DNA from 3 places in the Paenibacillus sp. 22594 genome. Region 2 is predicted to be linked to each of the others. Evidence: predicted binding sites of a transcription regulator. Region 2 holds the regulator's gene; each other region holds the start of a gene.

Region 1 (6,088 bases), on a different contig from region 2:
GCCCATGACCTCCAGCAGCTTTGACCTGATGGGCGAGTCGAAGGAGAGTGTGGGCAAACGGGTAGAACTGGTGGTTCTGAGGGAGCTTTGTTTGATGACGGGCAAGATTCTGGGCGTTTTTGTCTTCATAGCTATGCTATCGGTTAACGAATCGCCCCGTATGATTACCTTGCTGATGCTTCTCCTGGGCGCTGCTCCGCTGGGAAGCTGGCTTACTCTGCACCGGCTGCTGAAGCGTAAAGCGGAGGAATCCCTCTTATAGTCAATAGAAGAAGGTTGGAACAGGGGGAATACAGCATTGGCCAAGAAAAAGGATTACGGTCTGAGGACAAAGGTTACGGTCATGGTCTCCACCGTAGTGATGCTGGTCATGGTAGTGTTATACATTATTTTCAGAAATCAGATTATTCCGCAGACCAGACATGCCCTGGAGGACAAGGCAATAGCTATAGCCCGGACGATTGCTTTGATGCCGCTGGTGTCAGAGGGACTTAATGAAGGGCATAGTAAGGAGATTCAGGCCTACACCTCCAAAATCACCCGCCGCAATGATATTATGTTTGTCGTAGTCATCGATATGAACAGTATCCGTTATTCGCATCCCGATCCTTCAAGGATTGGTAAGTCCTTCGTCGGAGGAGGGCAAGAGCTTGCGCTGCGTGGTGATGAAAGTATCTCTGAAGGTGAGGGACTGTTAGGCAAATCGCTACGGGCCTTCGTCCCCGTGTATAGTAACAAAGGTTCCCAGGTAGGAGTGGTCGTGGTAGGCCTTTCCATGGAACGGGTGCACCGGCTGATCCGGCAGAATGAATGGACTATTATTGCAATCCTGCTGTCAGGAGCTGTACTTGGAGCCGGAGGAGCAATGGTGCTGGCCCGTAAAATCAAACAGATGATGTTCGGCATGGAGCCATCCGATATCTCTAAGCTGCTGCAAGAGCGCAGTGCCATGCTTCAATCCGCACGTGAAGGTATTATTGCGGTCGACGATCAAGCCCGGATCACCATGATCAATTTGGAAGCGGAACGGCTTCTTGGAACGGCTGGTATTATAGGCAACGCGATGACCCGCTATATCGCCGATTACTGGCCGGAGCTGCGCCTGGAGCAGGTGCTGGTCAGCGGTGAGGCGAGGCAGGATCAGGATTTGGAGCTGAATGGTATCTCCATCTTGGCCAATAGTGTTCCGATCCGGGTGAATGGCCAGATTGCGGGGGCCATTGCCACGTTCCGGGACAAGACCGAGCTTGCAGTACTGGCGGAACGGCTGTCCGGTATTTCCGTCTATGCGGATGCTCTCCGGGCAGGGGCGCATGAATATATGAATAAGCTCCATGTGATCATGGGAATGACCCATATGGGCCTGTACGATGAACTGCAGCAATATATTTCGGGGACCGTCAGCAACTACCAGAATGAGATTGGTTCGATCACCAGGCAGATCAAGGACCCGGTTATGGCCGGCTTTCTGCTGGGGAAGCTTAGCAGGGCCAGGGAAGCGGGGATTGAGCTGCTGCTGACAGAGGACAGCTACCTGCCGGAATCCGCAGATCCGCAAGTGATGCATGAACTGATTACCATCACCGGCAATTTGCTCGATAACGCCATGGAAGTACTCGAAGGCCACAGCGTTAGGGAAATTGAACTTGCTTTTGATTATGACCGGGGGCGCCTGATCTGCACAGTGAGTGACAGCGGACCGGGAATCCCTGAAGCGCTTCGGGAGCAGATCTTTGTGCAAGGATTCTCCACCAAGGGAGAACACAGGGGAATTGGACTCTATCTGGTCCGTAAAAGTGTGGAGAAGCTGCATGGCCAGCTCCAGATCATACCCGGTGTGGAGCTGGGAACTACATTTATGGCCGATGTGCCATACGCGGTAAAGGAGGATGAGCCAGATGACCATAAAAGTGCTGATCGTTGAAGATGATCCGATGGTAGCCAAGTTCAACCGCCACTATCTGGAGCAGGTTCAGGGCTTTGACTTCGCGGGCTGGGCTGCATCAGGTGATGAGGCCGTGCAGCTGCTTGAGGAGCTTAAGGTTGATCTCATTCTGCTGGATATCTACATGCCGCGTACCAGCGGGCTGCAGCTGTTGTCCGCCTTGCGGGAGCAGGGGAGTATGGCCGACATTATTGTCATTTCTGCAGCCAGTGATAATGCGAGCATCCGCAAGGCCCTTCAGCTGGGGGCCGTTGATTATTTGATCAAGCCATTTGAGTTCGCCCGTTTTCAGGCCGCGCTGTCCGCTTACCGCGAGGATTACGCTCTGATGAAGCATAAAGAGAACCTCAGTCAGGAGCAGCTGGATAAGCTTCTGCGTCATTCTCTCGGTACCGAGGAGGACAAGAGCTGCAAGCTGCCTAAGGGTCTTACCGAAGGTACGCTCGAGAGCATTTGGAGCATCATACATAAGCTGGAGCAACCAGTGTTTTCGACCGAGGATATCACGGCAGCGGCTCCGATTTCGCGGATCTCCGTCCGGAAATACCTGGCGTTTCTCACAGAGGCGGGTGTTCTGGAGATGGAGATCAGTTATGGAGCGGTGGGCAGACCGGTATATATGTATACCGTGGCCGCTGAGGGACATGAAATTATTGCAAAATATATATAAGCGGATGCTTCCCCTTATGCCTAGCTGTTTTTACATCAGTTTCATTTCCTTAGGACCAAGATCCTTTTAGCTACATATTTGATGGAGAGAATCGTCTTCCATAGTGGAAAAAGTATCACTAATTGAGCCCAGTTGGCTTATGGGGTGTCTTATGTGGGAAAAAGTACCACTAATTCTGCTGAGAACAACCGTATGGGATGATTATGCAGGAATTAGGTGTACAAAATCCCACTAAAACTATCTGTAGTAAAGATTCAGCCCATTTAGTTATACTTATTCCACTTTGCTTCAGCTTCTGAGGACTTTTATGGCGTTTGGCTACCTGAAACAATTATCTTTGAAGGATGGGATCGGGATCGGCTAAACATCCTTTATGGAAATGTAATGTGATTTTTATATAAGAAATTCGCTTACTTTAGTTACTTAACTATTTCTTTAATTACGTAAGCTTCCATGAACAGCCCCTTTACAGCTATGATAATTGTGAAAATATGCACAAGGGGGCAAGATTCAACATGAAAAAGAAATCAGCCGCTGCTCTTATTCTCATTCTTTCTGTCATGCTGGTGATCGCAGGATGCGGCAACAACGGCAACAGTAACAACGCTGAGAGCAAGAGTAAGAACACTGAGACCAAAAAAGAAACAGAAGCAGTTTCAGGGGCATCTGAAGCAAGCTATACACCGTACGATCAATTAAAAGATAAATACGATATCATCATTGTCGGAGCGGGTGGTGCCGGTATGTCGGCAGCGCTTGAGGCCAAAGCTAAAGGCCTGAATCCGGTTATTCTTGAAAAGATGCCGGTAGCGGGCGGCAATACGTCCAAATCCTCTTCCGGAATGAATGCTTCGCAGACGAAGTTCCAGAAAGAGCAAGGCATTGAAGACAGCAATGATTTATTTTATGAAGAGACCCTAAAGGGCGGTCATGATACCAATGACAAAGAGATGCTTCGTTTCTTCGTAGATAATTCCGCGAGTGCGATCGACTGGCTGGATTCCATTGGAATCCGTTTGAACAACATCACGATTACCGGCGGTATGAAGGAAAAGCGCACACACCGTCCTGAAGACGGTTCGGCAGTAGGGCAATATCTGGTCAAAGGTTTGGTGAAAAACGTACAAGAAAAAGGCATTCCACTATTCGTGAATGCTGATGTTAAGGAAATCACCGAAAAAGACGGCAAGGTTAATGGAGTCAAGGTCCTCTTTAACCAGGCAGATGAAAAAACAATAACAGGTTCTGCTGTTATTGTGACAACCGGCGGTTTTGGAGCCAATAAGGAAATGATTGCCGAGGTAAGACCTGATTTGAAAGGGTTGGTAACGACCAACCAGATTGGCAGCACCGGCGACGGCATTAAGATGATTGAGAAACTCGGCGGTACAACCGTCGATATGGATCAAATCCAGGTTCACCCGACAGTACAGCAGGAGAAATCCTATCTGATCGGGGAAGCCGTTCGCGGGGAAGGCGCTCTGCTCGTTTCCAGTGAAGGCAAACGGTTTGTTAATGAAATGGATACTCGGGATCATGTCACCGCAGCCATTAATACGCTTCCTGAGAAAGCTGCGATCCTTGTCTTTGATTCCGGTGTCAAATCCCGTGTCAAAGCGATTGAACAGTATGAGAAGATGGGATTTGTTCTAAAAGGGGATTCTATCGAAGCCTTGGCTAAAGAAATGGGTGTACCTGCAGAACAGCTGAAGACAACCGTAGATACATGGAACACTGCGGTAAAGAATAAAAAGGATGCCGAATTCGGCAGAACTACCGGTATGGATCACGACCTTTCCGGCGCGCCATTCTATGCGATCAAAATCGGCCCTGGGATCCACTACACCATGGGTGGTGTGAAGATTAATACAAACACAGAAGTGCTTAATAAAGAAGGCCAACCTATCGCAGGTCTGTACGCGGCTGGTGAAGTGACTGGCGGTCTGCACGGTCAAAACCGGATCGGCGGCAACTCTGTAGCAGAAATTATTATTTTCGGCCGTCAAGCGGGAATCAAGTCGGCTGAATTCGTACAAGCACAATAGCAGATCAGCTTTACCTAAAGGGTCGTCCCGGAAGCCACGAAATTGGCTGCCTGGGACGGCCTTTTTGGTGAGCTGGATTATGGGTGGACGCCCTGCGGACAGAACGCAAGGAACAGCCCCTTATGATACCGGAGAAGGTTTGGTTGTCCGGGTGAGTGAAAATAGTTCAAGCTCCGGCCGGGCTGTTCCTGCCAGGATGTCGGACAGCAGTTCTGCAGCAATCATACTGTAGACCGTTCCATTACCCCCGTATCCTTCAATGAAGTAACAATGGGGATACTCGGGATGAGGACCTATAAAAGGCAGCCCGTCCCGGGAGGTCCCGAATACACCGCCCCATGAGAACTCCGCTTCTACTCCTTTGATCTCCGGAAAGAGAGCTTCAAGCTCTTCAAGCAGCCTCTGGCTCTGGGAAAGCACTCTGTTTTCCCTCTCCAGGGGACCCGTTAACTTTTCGTCCCTGCCTCCTGCAATGATGCGTCCATCAATAGTCGTGCGGAAATACAAATAAGGCCGGGCCGTTTCCCAGATCATGCTCTGTTCATGCCATTCGGGAAATTTCTTCAAGGGCGGGGTCATGATCGCATACGTGTTAATCAGCTCTGCTCCCCGGTCTTTTTTCATCTCCTGAGTTTCATAACCCATCGCAAAAATTACTTTTTTGGCGGAAATCCGGCCATGCTCTGTGTAGCAGGTGACCCCGTCTGTGCCGAACTCCAAATGGCGGGCCTTCGTATGTTCGTATACCCGGACACCACTTGCGTGGGCCTTATGGATCAGACTGTGAAGCATACGGAATGGATTGGTTTCTGCATCCCCTCTGGAGTAGAGTGCCGCAGGCTTGGAGAAGGAGTAATGTGCCTTAATTTTGTCTTCCTCCCAGAATTCCGCGTTGAAACCATGTGCCGCAAGATTTTCATACTCCAGCCTTATTTGAGCAACATCCTCCGGGAAGCTGGCATATAACAGGCTGCTTCTGGGAATAATGTGCGGATCAATATCCAACTTGCCCGGCAGCTCCAGGATCTTCCCGATAGCTTCACGGCATAATTTGTAGAATAATAAGCCTTCCTCTGCTCCAAAAGTATTCATGCAGGAGGTAAGCGATTTGTCATTTGCCACCTGCAGCAAGCCTGTGTTGGCGTGTGTGCTGCCTTGACCCACTGCCCTTTTATCAATCAATACGGTACTCGCTCCGCTGCTGGACAAACGGTATGAAGCCATTGCCCCTCCCATACCCCCGCCTACGATCAGACAATCGCATGTGATATCCCCATCCAGCACAGGATATACAGGAAAATGGGGCAAGGTTCTCTCCCAGGGCGTCTTCCCGCTGAGTAATTTCATCTGTTGATCTCCCCTTTATGAGATTCCGATAAGGTATTATTGGTCGCTGTACAGGCTCTCATACATCATTGCGGTCTTCTT
Region 2 (6,088 bases):
CCGCCTTCGCGCTTGCCGCCGATGACATCAATCTCATCGATGAAAATAATCGCGCTCTGTTTATTTTCCTTCAACGCACGCGTCCGTGCATCCTTGAACAAATCGCGTACACGTCCGGCACCGACACCGACATACATCTCAACGAACTCACTGCCCGATGCGGCCACAAACACAGAGTTTGTATAATGGGCTGCTGCTTTGGCCATAAGCGTCTTACCGGTTCCAGGAGGGCCTGTCAGCAGAATCCCCTTGAGCGGGCGGATACCGAATTTACTGATTTCTTCATGCCGGATCAGGAAGTCCAGCGCTTCACGCAGCTCCTGCTTGGCATTGTCCTGTCCCCCGATTTCTTCAAAAGTCAGCTTCGACGGGCCGTTCTTCTTGCGTTTTTTGTCTCCGCCGGCATTCACGGTTAGTCCACCGCGCAGATGGGCAATAAGGAGCAGTGCGCCAACCATGCCTGCCGCAATGATAACCGGAAAAATATTAATACCGACAAAAGCCATAAAAATCAACAGTACAGGAACAAATCCGATTAATACCTCTTTCCAGAACTTAGGCATTATTCCACACTCCCATCGTTGCCGCTACACGAGGTAAAATAATGAATTTACTTTCCTTACCGTCGCTAAGGCTCACATATACGTTACTATCATCGATTTCTGTCGTTGCGACCACACTGCTGTATTTGGAATTCTGAGATTTCAGTTCATCCAGCTTCGCAGGTATTAATGTATATTTACGGCTCTCCATCGCTTCGGCAACAGAGAACATCGCTTTATCCCAATATTCATCCAAAAGCTGGCTGGAATGCTGCTCTACATCCAGTTTTAGGGTTCGGCCGTCAATAACCGATCTGCCCTCGGTATTTACGTACTGCACCAGCTCACGTAATTTTGTACCTGGCTTCAAATCAAGTTTCAAAGTAACCTCATTGCGTTTAATAGAGATATGGGAATCGTTCACTCCCTCATAAGCAGATACAATCTTCTGCAGCGGCTCCTGCACGGCGAACTCACGATAGGAATACCAGCCGCCAAATAATAGAGCAGCAGACAGCAGAGACGTTAGCAGTACAGGCATTAGGCGTAGTTTCAAGAAACGTCCTCCTCTCAAAGATAAGAAAACAAAGTGAATAAATATAGTGAACTTACAAGTGGAAACGGTTTGCCGTCCTTAAGAAGGGACGATACGTTTCAGCGAGAAATATAAGGATGACTGATGATGTGAAAGCTTATCAATCCTTATATTTTAAAATAGCGTGTCTAGTGCTCTTCCGAGACTGGCATGCTCTTAAGCATGCCTTAATACAAGTAGTAGTATATCATAGGTGTATATACGAATTCGAAGAAAAATGTGAATATATTTAAAATTTTCAGTACTAATTTTTGGGCATAATGACAGGTCTTTTCCCCTTATATCGACAGCAAAGACCGCAACGTTTAGCGCTGCGGTCTTTTATATGTCCATGTATATTGTCTAATTATACGTCTATCCACATGCAAACCTTTCTCATATGTATATACTGACTGATATATCTATTCTCTTCATTCTACGGTCAACTGATTAAATTCCGGTGACACAAGCATAACATTCTTCACATACAAACAAGCGGGCAGACAGAATACTGTCCACCCGCTATATCTTTTCCACTCTACTAACGGCACTTAACGGCTGGGTAAGCTGTAGCCGTCTCCAATCGCGCTGCCATCCGAAAAACGGTAAAACTTGTAATAATACCGGCCTTCCAGCTTGTAAAATAGCTGCCAGGCATATTCTCCGTTATACACCCCGGGCAGAAGCCGTTCAATGCTGCTTCCTGGAAGGTCCGATGCTATGATAGACCGGATCTTCTGCTCAGACATACCCTTGGACACCTCTTCCACATACACATCGTTGTCTCCTCCGGCAGGCTTGCCGTCCAGCGTAAAGCGTACCCACACCATAAGGTCCGTTCCAGCTGCATTACGTCCTGTAAGCACCCAGTATATCGAATTTTCGTCCCAGACGGACTTCTGTGCTTTGGTTACCTTAGTCAGTCCTGCCCTTGCTTCAGCAACCTCTCGGGCTGCACTGCGTTCGTTCCACTGGTCTTTCATCACGTAAGCATAGAACTGGCTTAGTCCGAACAGAAGGAGCAGAACCAGGAGTATCCCCAGCAGAAGCCATTTTCTTCTTTTCTTCAAAGTGCAGCTCCCTTTCCTCTGGATGCTTCATAGATCCTGTTCTTTTACCGTTTCAGCAGGCCCTCAAAGGTTTCCTGCGCCTTGCGGCGGATTCGTTCCTCATCTAAAGTCAGGCACTGTCCATGCTTCACAACCTGCTTGCCATCCACCCATACATGCTCAACATCCTTCGCACTCGCTGAATACACGGCATGGGAGAGCAGATCCGTATGCGGCAGGAAGTGCGGCTGGTCGATATCCAGGGCAATGAAATCAGCCTTCATGCCCGGAGCTAAACGTCCTGTGTTCTCGAGGAAAATCGACTGTGCGCCGTATTCGGTCGCCATCAGCAATGCTTCCGGTGCCGGTACAGCTGTTGGATCTCCGCTCACACCTTTGTGGATCAGAGCAGCCAGGCGCATCTCCTCGAACATATCCAGATTGTTATTGCTTGCCGCACCGTCAGTGCCCAGCGATACCTTGACTCCCGCACGCAGCAGCTCCGGTACCCGTGCTACTCCGCTTGCGAGCTTCAAGTTACTCCCAGGATTATGGGATACCCCTACGTTGTAACGTGCTAGAATCTCTATTTCTTCATCATTCAAATGAACCCCGTGAGCCACGAGGGCCGGGCGCGTGAACATCCCCAGCTTCTCCAGATGCGCTACCGGACGCAGGCCGTAATCAGCAGCATTCTGTTCGACCTCCCGCCGGGTTTCGGACATGTGTGTGTGCATAGGCAGGTTCAGATCATGGGCAGCCTGTACAAATTTCACGAAAAATTCAGGAGGACAAGTGTAAGGGGCATGCGGGGAAATCATCGTTGTGATTCTTCCATCCGCCTTTCCATTCCAATTCCGGGCAAAGGCTATCGCTTCCGCCAGCTTATGGTTCTGCACATCCTCCGGACAGAAGCCGATAACCCCGCGCATAAGCACGGCACGCATTCCCGACTGCTCAGAAACCTCAGCAACCCTGTCCATATGGTCATACATATCCAGGAAGGTGGTTGTGCCGCCCTTCAGCATTTCCAGCACAGACAAAGAGGTTCCCCAGTAGACATCATCTCCGGTGAATTTTTCTTCCATGGGCCACATCTTCTCCTGCAGCCAGTTCTGAAGGACCATGTCATCCCCATATCCACGGAGCAGAGACATGGCTGTGTGGCCATGGGTGTTGACCAGTCCCGGCATGAACAGCAGACGGCTGCCGTCAACGGTCTGTGTCCCTTCTTCAATGACAGGTTTGACTTCTCCTATGTATGTGATGAGATCATTTTCTATAGTCATATAGCCGCTTAGAACCGGATTTTCCGTACCCGGCACCAGAAATCGCCCATTTACAATTACAGTCTTATTGCTGCTCATTTACCACTTCGTCCTTTCCATCATGCAAATAATAGGCCAGACTCTGCAAATCGGTAGTAAAATCAGCGGCGTGAATCCGGATGTTGGACGGCGTCTTCAAAATCACCGGTGCAAAGTTAAGGATCGCCTCAATGCCTGAATCCACCAGAATATCTGCAACATTCTGTGCTTCACTATCCGGTACAGTGATAATACCGATGCGGATGCCCTGCTCGCGGATCGTGCTTCCTAGCTCTTCCATGGGCTGTACAATTAGTGAGTTGATTTTCTGGCCGACCTTGGGAGCATAGGAATCAAATACAGCAGTGATTTTCATCGTGTCCTTCAAGTAAGCATTGTAATTAGACAGGGCGTGGCCGAGATTACCTGCACCCACCAATGCCACGTTGATCTGCTGGTCAAGCTTCAGGATATGACGGATTTTCTCAATCAGATATGACACATCATATCCAATACCTTTTCTGCCGAAATCCCCGAAATAGGCTAAATCCTTGCGGATTTGCGCCGGATTCAGATCCAGCTTTTGTCCCAGTTCTTGGGAAGACACGGTGGAGATTTCACGCTTCAGGAGATCATTCAGGAAGCGCAGGTACACTGGAAGTCTGCGTACCACGGCCTCCGATATTTTATCCGATTTCATATTTTCTCCTCCTAAAAGTTTTATGAGCAATGCATCATAGTATTACTTCGTACAAAACTCACTTCGTAAGCATATGCCAAGTTTAGTGAGCATAAGTACAATCCATTCCCTGGCGCCTCAGCACGAACCAGACACCAGGAGAACGGAACTTCGTTGATCCTTGATTATATTTGAAATGATTGCAGGTTAAGATACGCTTCCGTCTTCAAGCCATTCCGCAATTCGCGGAACCATCTGATCCGTCAGCATATGCTCCATTTTGGGTCCAGGCAGAGAGTACAGGAAGTACTTACCATAATAAGATTCAATAACCCTGGTATCATATACTATAACAATACCCCGGTCTTGAGCAGTACGTACCAGCCGGCCGAAACCTTGCTTGAAACGGATAACCGCCTGGGGCACCGACAGCTTCATAAACGGGTTCTTTTTCTGTGCCTGAAGCAGCTCGGCCTTGGCCTCCGCAAGCGGATGGTTCGGCGGCTGAAAAGGCAGTCTGACAATGGCCAGACAGGTCAAAGCCTCACCGGGAATATCCACACCTTCCCAGAAGCTGCTTGTCCCGAGCAGCACAGAGGCCGCGCTGTCCTGAAAACGCCGGATCAGCTTACTCCTGCTACCGCCTTCCACTCCCTGCCCCAGTACAGTAATGTCCTCAGAGACGAGTGCCTCCTTCAGAGGATCATAGACCTGGCGCAGCATTTTATAGGAGGTGAAGAGCACAAGCATCCGGCCCCGAGTCGCCACAGCGGCCTCCGCCAATGAATGTACCAGCTTATCGACAAAACGGGCATCGCCCACACTGCCTTTGACACTGGGAAAATCACGCGGTATGACCAGAAGTGCCTGTTCACGGTACTTAAACGGAGATGGGAGCAGTGCTGTCATCAGCCGTCCTTGTTCTGCGGACTCGCCTAGTCCCAGATTGTCAATCATAAATTGAAAGGACTTATCTACGGACAAAGTCGCTGAGGTAAGGACTATGCTTTTCTTTTTATCAAAAAAGAGCTCTTTGAGCTGGGCACTGACATCGACCGGAACGGCATACAGCTGCAGCGACTTCCCGCGATAGTTGCCGCTGCCTTCCATCCAGTAGACGATATTCTCGTCGTTCAGGTTCATGAAGAACCGCACTTGCTCACGGATGGAGGCCAAATCCTTGAATAACCCGCCGATATCCGTCACCAGACTATCCGAAGACGATTGGCTCTCCGATTCGCGCATTTCACTGAGCATCTTGTCGCCCTTGCGAATAATATCACTTAGACTAAGATGAAGTGTGTTCTCAAGCGCAGCTAGTTCTTCCCAATCCCTGGGCCTGTTGCCCGGCAGAAGTCGGGTAACCAGTTGTCCGGCTTCTCCGGCAGCGGCGTCACTGCGTTCCGGCAGCAGGGCAAACAGCTTGTCACTTAGCGTGTCCCACGATTCCTTAACCGTAAGCAGATCCGGGTAGATCCTGTCGATCACACCGCTCCATTCTGCCGCCTGCTCACTGCCTGATGACTGCAGCGTTTGACGCAGAGCCGGGAGCTGGCCGCTCCGGCTGTCTTTATAGAGACGCGTAAGCGTATGGGCAACGGTGAAATATTTCATCTGCATGCCCAGGTGCTTGCCTGCAATATCCTCCAAATGATGGGCCTCGTCAATGACGAGGTGCTCATAAGCCGGAAGTAGCTGATGCCCAGCCTTGACGTCCGCGAACAACTTGGAATGATTGGTCACTACGACATCCGCTATCCCGGCTTCGTGCTTAGCCCGGTGATAATAACATTTGCGGAACCAGGGGCAGGAACGTCCTAGGCATGAATCCGTATCACTGGCCACGGTCTCCCAGAAATCACCGCCGCGGCCGTTCAGATTCAGTTCCTCATCATCACCTGACTGGGTCTGGGTCAGCCATACAATCATTTGTGCCG
Region 3 (6,088 bases), on a different contig from region 2:
GATGAATAGCGGCAGCACTGGCATGGCCGAGAGCAAGCCGAAGCTTGAAGAGGGCTCACCCCTATTGGAACATGGGAAGTCGAAATTCAAAAGCTGATTTTGAACAGCAATCCACATCACAAAAAGGGATGCCCCTCAGCCATTTTCATGACCTTCAGGACATCCCCTATATCAGTACTTATGCTTTTAGTTCAAAGCCTTCCATACCCAGTTCTCTACTTCCGGCAGGTCGATACCTTCTTCACGGATATATTGGTTATGCTTCTTGACCATAGCATCCATTTCGTCCGCGATAGCCTGATATTTACCAGCATTCGGCAAGCTCAGTACAGCTTCCTTCGTCAGGTCGAAACGGTCCATCTGATTCAGTACGCGCATATCAAATGGTGTGGTAATGTCGCCGTTTTCCCGGTAGCCATGTACATGCAGGTTATGGTTATGGCGGTCGAAGAACAGATCTTTGATCAGACCTTCATAGCCATGGAATGCGAAAATGACCGGTTTGTCTTTTGTGAAAAATTGATCAAACTCAGCGTCAGATAAACCACGAGGGTCCAGCTTCTGACTTCTCAGCTTCAGCAGATCCACTACGTTGATATAGCGGATTTTCAGATCAGGCAATTTCTCATGCAGGATGGAGATGGCAGCCAAGCTCTCCATAGTAGGCTCTGTACCGGACGAAGCAATAACCACATCTGGCTCTCCACCCTTGTCCGTGCTTGCCCAGTCAATGATTTTGAGTCCTTTATCCACCAATTCCTGCGCCTCATCAGCCGAGAACCATTGCGGACGCGGATGTTTGGACGACACAATCAGGTTGATCTTCTGACGGTCATTCAAGATGGTGTCAAAAACAGCCAGCAAGGAGTTGGCATCAGCCGGCAAATATTCACGGATAAATTCCGGTTTCTTGTCTGCCAAGTGACCGAGCAATCCTGGATCCTGGTGAGTGTAACCATTATGGTCCTGCTGGAACACTGTTGAGGTTGCAATGACATTTAAGGACGGAATATCTGTACGCCAGCTTTGATCTGTCGCTTTGCGCAGCCATTTGAAGTGCTGGGTGATCATCGAGTCTACTACACGCAGGAAAGCTTCATAGCTTGCGAAGAATCCGTGACGTCCAGTTAATACGTAACCTTCCAGGAATCCTTCTGCCTGATGCTCGGACAACTGCGAATCGATTACACGGCCATATGGCGCCAGGAATTCATCTTGCGGTTCTTTGATGGAATCCATCCATTGGCGTTTGGTCACTTCGAATACAGGACCCAGGCGGTTCGACATGGTTTCATCCGGTCCAAAAATTCTGAAGTTGCGGTTCTCTTCATTGAGTGTAACCACTTCCTTCAGATATTTGCCCAGTACGGCCATATCTTGTGCAATCACTTGACCCGGAACGGAATTATCCAGCGTATAGTTGCGGAAATTCGGCTTGTGCAGGTCTTTGATCAGTTTGCCGGCGTTAGTTACAGGGTTCATCCCCATACGTCTGTCGCCAGTAGGCAGGATTTCAGCGAGGTCCGCGTTCAAACGGCCATTTTCGTCGAACAATTCTTCAGGTCTATAGCTGTTCAGCCATTCAAGCAATGCCGGAGCATGCTTCATGTTCTTTTGATCCACTGGAATCGGAACCTGGTGGGCACGGAAAGAACCTTCGTTCGGCACTTTATCCCATTCTTTAGGACCGGTCCAGCCTTTAGGAGTACGGAACACAAGCATCGGCCATACAGGACGGGTGGTGTCATTGTTCTCACGTGCATTCTTTTGAATCGCTTCAATCTTCTCAATAATAGTATCCAGAACCTTCGCCATTTCCGGATGCATCAGATCTGGATTTTCACCTTCTACAAAGAACGGTTCCCAGCCCATGCCTGCAAAATAATTGGTTAACTCCTCTTTGGACATACGGGACAGAATGGTTGGGTTACTGATCTTGAAGCCGTTCAAGTGTAGAATCGGCAGGACCGCACCATCTGTAATCGGATTGATGAACCGGTTGGAGAGCCAGGAAGCAGCCAGTGGTCCGGTTTCAGCCTCACCATCGCCTACAACCACTGCAGAGATCAGATCCGGGTAATCCAGAATGGCACCCACGCTGTGGGACAGGGAGTAACCAAGTTCTCCGCCTTCATGAATCGATCCTGGAGTTTCAGGAGCCGCATGTGAAGCCACACCGCCAGGGAACGAGAACTGTTTGAACAATTTTTTTAGTCCAGGAATATCCTGTGTAATTTTTGGGTAGATCTCTGTGTAGCTTCCATCCAGATAAGAGTTGGATACCATAACCTGGCCGCCATGGCCTGGACCCTCAACGTAGAACATATTCAAATCATATTTGGTAATGACACGGTTCAGATGCGCATAAATAAAGTTCTGGCCGGGGATCGTACCCCAGTGTCCGATAGGCTTAACTTTGACATCTGCATCCTTCAAAGGTTCTCTTAACAACGGGTTATCCTTCAAATATAGCTGTCCTACCGATATATAGTTGGTTGCACGCCAGTAGGCATCGAGCTTTGCTAAGTACGTTTTAGATGAATAATCCACGGGTAAAGTTGACAATCCCATTTCAATCCACTCCCATTCTGTTTTTCTATTTCCTGAACATAATTATTTCTACAATTACATCATACCGCCGCGTAGATAAAATTCAATCATTTTAACAATTGATACGGTCCAATTTTGTGAAATTTTGAACATAGTATGAATAACAGAGCAAATCACTTACAAAAAAATCTTTATTTTTATAAATATGTAACTATTTGTATCATTGCATGCATGCCTAAAAATACAAAAAAAGACCAGGGAATATTCCCCGGCCTGATCATAAGAACGTTATTGAACAGATACAAACGTGTTGAATTTTAGATATTTGTAGTGGAACCGCATATGAGAGAACTCGAAGGGAGTGCCATTATCCAGGAAGAAAATCCCCTCCATAATCCCCACAGGCTCATTCTCCTGCAGATGGAGCAGTTCTTGGTCATTAGCGCCCGAAGGCTCAGCAAAAATAGACAAAAACGACTTGGTTACCGCCAGATTCCGCGACTCCTCCAGGTAATGAAAGATCGATCCTTCGATAATCGTCTGGTCCAGATTCTGGACAATTTTGATCGGAATGTAGCCCGTCTCAATCATGAACGGCTCGTCATCGAATAAGCGAAGGCGCACGATTTTGTATACAAAATCATGGGGCTGCAAGAACAAATCGCGCTGCAGCTCTTCCGTAGGCCGGATCACCTCGAAATCCAGTACTTTCACCTTAGGTTTTTTGCCATGCATCTGAAAGTTGTCGGTGACCCCCAGATTGGAGCCCTCGTAATTAAAGATCGATTCATTTTTTATGTATAACGGGTTGATAAAGGTGCCTGAACCCCGTTTTTTGAAAATAATTCCCGAGTTCTCCATCTTCATCAGTGCGCGTTTGATGGAACTGCGGCTTACCTGATAGGTTTCGCTAAGACTGCGCTCATCCGGTAGTCTCATATCGGCAAACTGTCCCGCAAAAATCTTCATTTTGAGGTCGTCAATAATTTGCTTATAGACAAATTGGGTCATGGGGTACTCCTTCTTCAGAACTGTAAAGAGCTAAATTTTCAATATTAAATATATCATAATTAGGGCAGGGTTCATACCGAATGGATGAAATAGAACAATTTCACACAAAAGCACCTAAAAACCCGTTCGAAATTGTAAAGTTATGTTCCATATACTCCGTTATTTTGTTACTTCTGAGCCTTTTTCCATTCTGCTATTCTTGAAGAGCGGGAAGATAAAGTTCATAAGGGAGGTTGTTTCTTTTGAAAAAGAAGAGCTGGGTCAACGGGATTACATCACTTGTTCTTGCCATGGGGCTGCTTGCGGGATGTTCGGGTAACGACAATAGCAACTCATCTGCATCTAATAATGAAAGCGCTGGCAACTCATCCGGTAAACCGGTTACCCTGAAAATGTGGGGAGGGGTGCCGCCGGAGTCGGGTCCGCAAGAGGTCATCGATACATGGAACAAAGCACACCCCGATATTCAGGTGGAGTATGTGCGCTTCGTGAATGATGATGACGGAAATCTCAAACTCGACACGGCTATGATTACCGGGCAGGATGTAGATTTATTCGTGAACTATACGATCTCCCATGCAGCCAAACGCGTAGAATCAAATCTGTCCCTCGACCTCAGCCGATTTACGGATTACAACATTGATGAGAAAATGGGCAAAGACGCGGAAAGCTGGAAGATCGACGGTAAATATTACGGTGTTCCTACGACCAAAAGCTCATACTTCATTGCACTGAACAAAGATGCCCTGGATGCTGCCCATTTGCCGGTACCCAAGAACTGGACCTGGGATGAGCTGCGTGTATATGCGAAGAAGCTTAAGACTGGAAACAACTACGGGTTCATTCAAAATATGGAGCCCTATGTTGATCCGATAGACTCTGTGCTGTCACAAGAAGGATATACCAAAGCAGACGGCACATCCAATCTGGACCATCCGCTCATCAAAAAATGGCTGGAAACACTGAATGCGATGATGCAGGAGGATAAGACCACCCCTCCTCTGGGCGAACAATTGACTTCTAAAATGCCGGTTGAACAGGTTTTCCTGAGCGGAGAAGTCCCTATGCTCAATATCGGGGCATGGCTGCTGCGCAGCTCGAACAATTTCACGGATTTCCCCCGTGACTTTAAGATCGCTTTTGCCCAGGTCCCAAGGCTAGCAGAAAACGCTGACAGTTATATGACCCGCGGCGGTCTCGGAGACTACATCTCCATTAACGCCAAGTCCAAAAATCAGGAAGCAGCCTGGGAATTTCTGAAATGGTATTCGGATGGCGGGATGGCGCCCATGGCCGCCGGAGGAAGATTGCCCGCCTCCAAGGATGCTAATCAGGACGATGCCCTGAACAATCTCCTTGGTGAGCATCGGGATACCTATGACCTCGATTCTCTGATGTATGTAATGTTCGATGACAAGACCCCAACTTATGTGCGCAGTCTGCCGCAGGAAGTGATGGATCTGCGCTCCCAGGAATACGAGAAATATTTCCTCGGTTCACAGTCCATTGATCAGACCATCAACGCCATGGTGACCAGACATAATGAGTTTTTGAAGCAAAATAAATAAAGCAGCCGGAGAAAGATACTGGAAATAGGGTGGAGAGGCTTAGTCCTCTCTGCCATTTTTTATTTACCGGATACCCGATAGAACAAATCTTTGTTTTTGTAGACGGTGACGACGCTTTTTTGCAACAAAACCATGCAATTTTAGATATTTCGTATGTATAAATTTGAATATGATATACTTTAAGCAACATCCACAACGTATTGGAGGTCGCAGCCGTGTGTCAAAACTAATGCGTTTTCTGATTCCGCAAAAGCTGAAGTACCGCCTGTTTGCCGCCTTTGTTTTTCTGATCCTGCTTCCCTTTTGCGCTCTGAACTTATACAACTACCAGCGCATTGAAAGTCTGGTTCAAAAGAAAATCAGCCAGCAAAGCCACTATCAGCTGGAGCAGATGTACCGTACACTGGAGGATCAGATCAGCATCGCTTTTAAAACTTTAATATTTCTTCAGCAGGACGAAACGGTCAAATCCATACTTACCCATCCCGAGCAGCAAAATGAGCTTGAGAATAAAAGACGCATGGAGAACATCTTCAAAAATCTGAATAACAGCTTCTTTCTCTATAACCCTTCAGTCTATTTCATGATACTGGATTTAAATGAAAGCGTATACACTTCTTATCCGCCAAGAGACTCTTTGATTTATAAGAATTTACGCGGCAATGCCGGTTTTGATCGAAGCCTGATGAATCCAAGCTCGTATCATTGGGTTTCCAATGACAGCAACTATGTGCTGAGGGATGTATCGACCAGTGCCTACCTGCTGTCTCTATACGCTTATTTGGAGGATACGCAGAACCAGCCATATGGCATGGCCCGGATCAGTATTGATTATACCTATTGGCTGCGGTCCATTCACAAACAATCCGACCTTCAGCAGTCGTATTTCCTTATTACCCATACGGGAGAAGATATCTCTCAATCCGTTCCGGAGAGCATTTTACCGGAGGAGGTCAAGG

The links. Region 2 encodes Rex, which represses fermentation and respiration genes when NADH is low (regulators of the CRP and FNR family bind a similar motif). Its sites were predicted from a motif close to TTGTGAAATATTTCACAA; they were not measured.
Region 1: the regulator Rex is predicted to act here: its motif matches at 3,097-3,114, upstream of ACTJKB_RS06440 (flavocytochrome c).
Region 3: the regulator Rex is predicted to act here: its motif matches at 2,686-2,703, upstream of ACTJKB_RS22475 (phosphoketolase family protein).

The regions. Positions count from the first base shown of each region.
Region 1 is NZ_JBQENA010000001.1:1,422,082-1,428,169, reverse strand. It holds gene ACTJKB_RS06455 (MFS transporter) at 1-262, shown strand, start outside; gene dcuS (DcuS/MalK family sensor histidine kinase) at 299-1,924, shown strand; gene ACTJKB_RS06445 (response regulator) at 1,899-2,615, shown strand; gene ACTJKB_RS06440 (flavocytochrome c) at 3,131-4,660, shown strand; gene ACTJKB_RS06435 (NAD(P)/FAD-dependent oxidoreductase) at 4,781-6,007, opposite strand.
Region 2 is NZ_JBQENA010000002.1:754,859-760,946, reverse strand. It holds gene ACTJKB_RS10255 (AAA family ATPase) at 1-563, opposite strand, end outside; gene ACTJKB_RS10250 (hypothetical protein) at 556-1,098, opposite strand; gene ACTJKB_RS10245 (cell wall elongation regulator TseB-like domain-containing protein) at 1,668-2,186, opposite strand; gene ACTJKB_RS10240 (amidohydrolase) at 2,231-3,532, opposite strand; gene ACTJKB_RS10235 (redox-sensing transcriptional repressor Rex) at 3,519-4,172, opposite strand; gene dinG (ATP-dependent DNA helicase DinG) at 4,359-6,088, opposite strand, start outside.
Region 3 is NZ_JBQENA010000007.1:324,860-330,947, forward strand. It holds gene ACTJKB_RS22470 (TIGR03915 family putative DNA repair protein) at 1-97, shown strand, start outside; gene ACTJKB_RS22475 (phosphoketolase family protein) at 187-2,571, opposite strand; gene ACTJKB_RS22480 (GntR family transcriptional regulator) at 2,839-3,561, opposite strand; gene ACTJKB_RS22485 (ABC transporter substrate-binding protein) at 3,804-5,129, shown strand; gene ACTJKB_RS22490 (sensor histidine kinase) at 5,347-6,088, shown strand, end outside.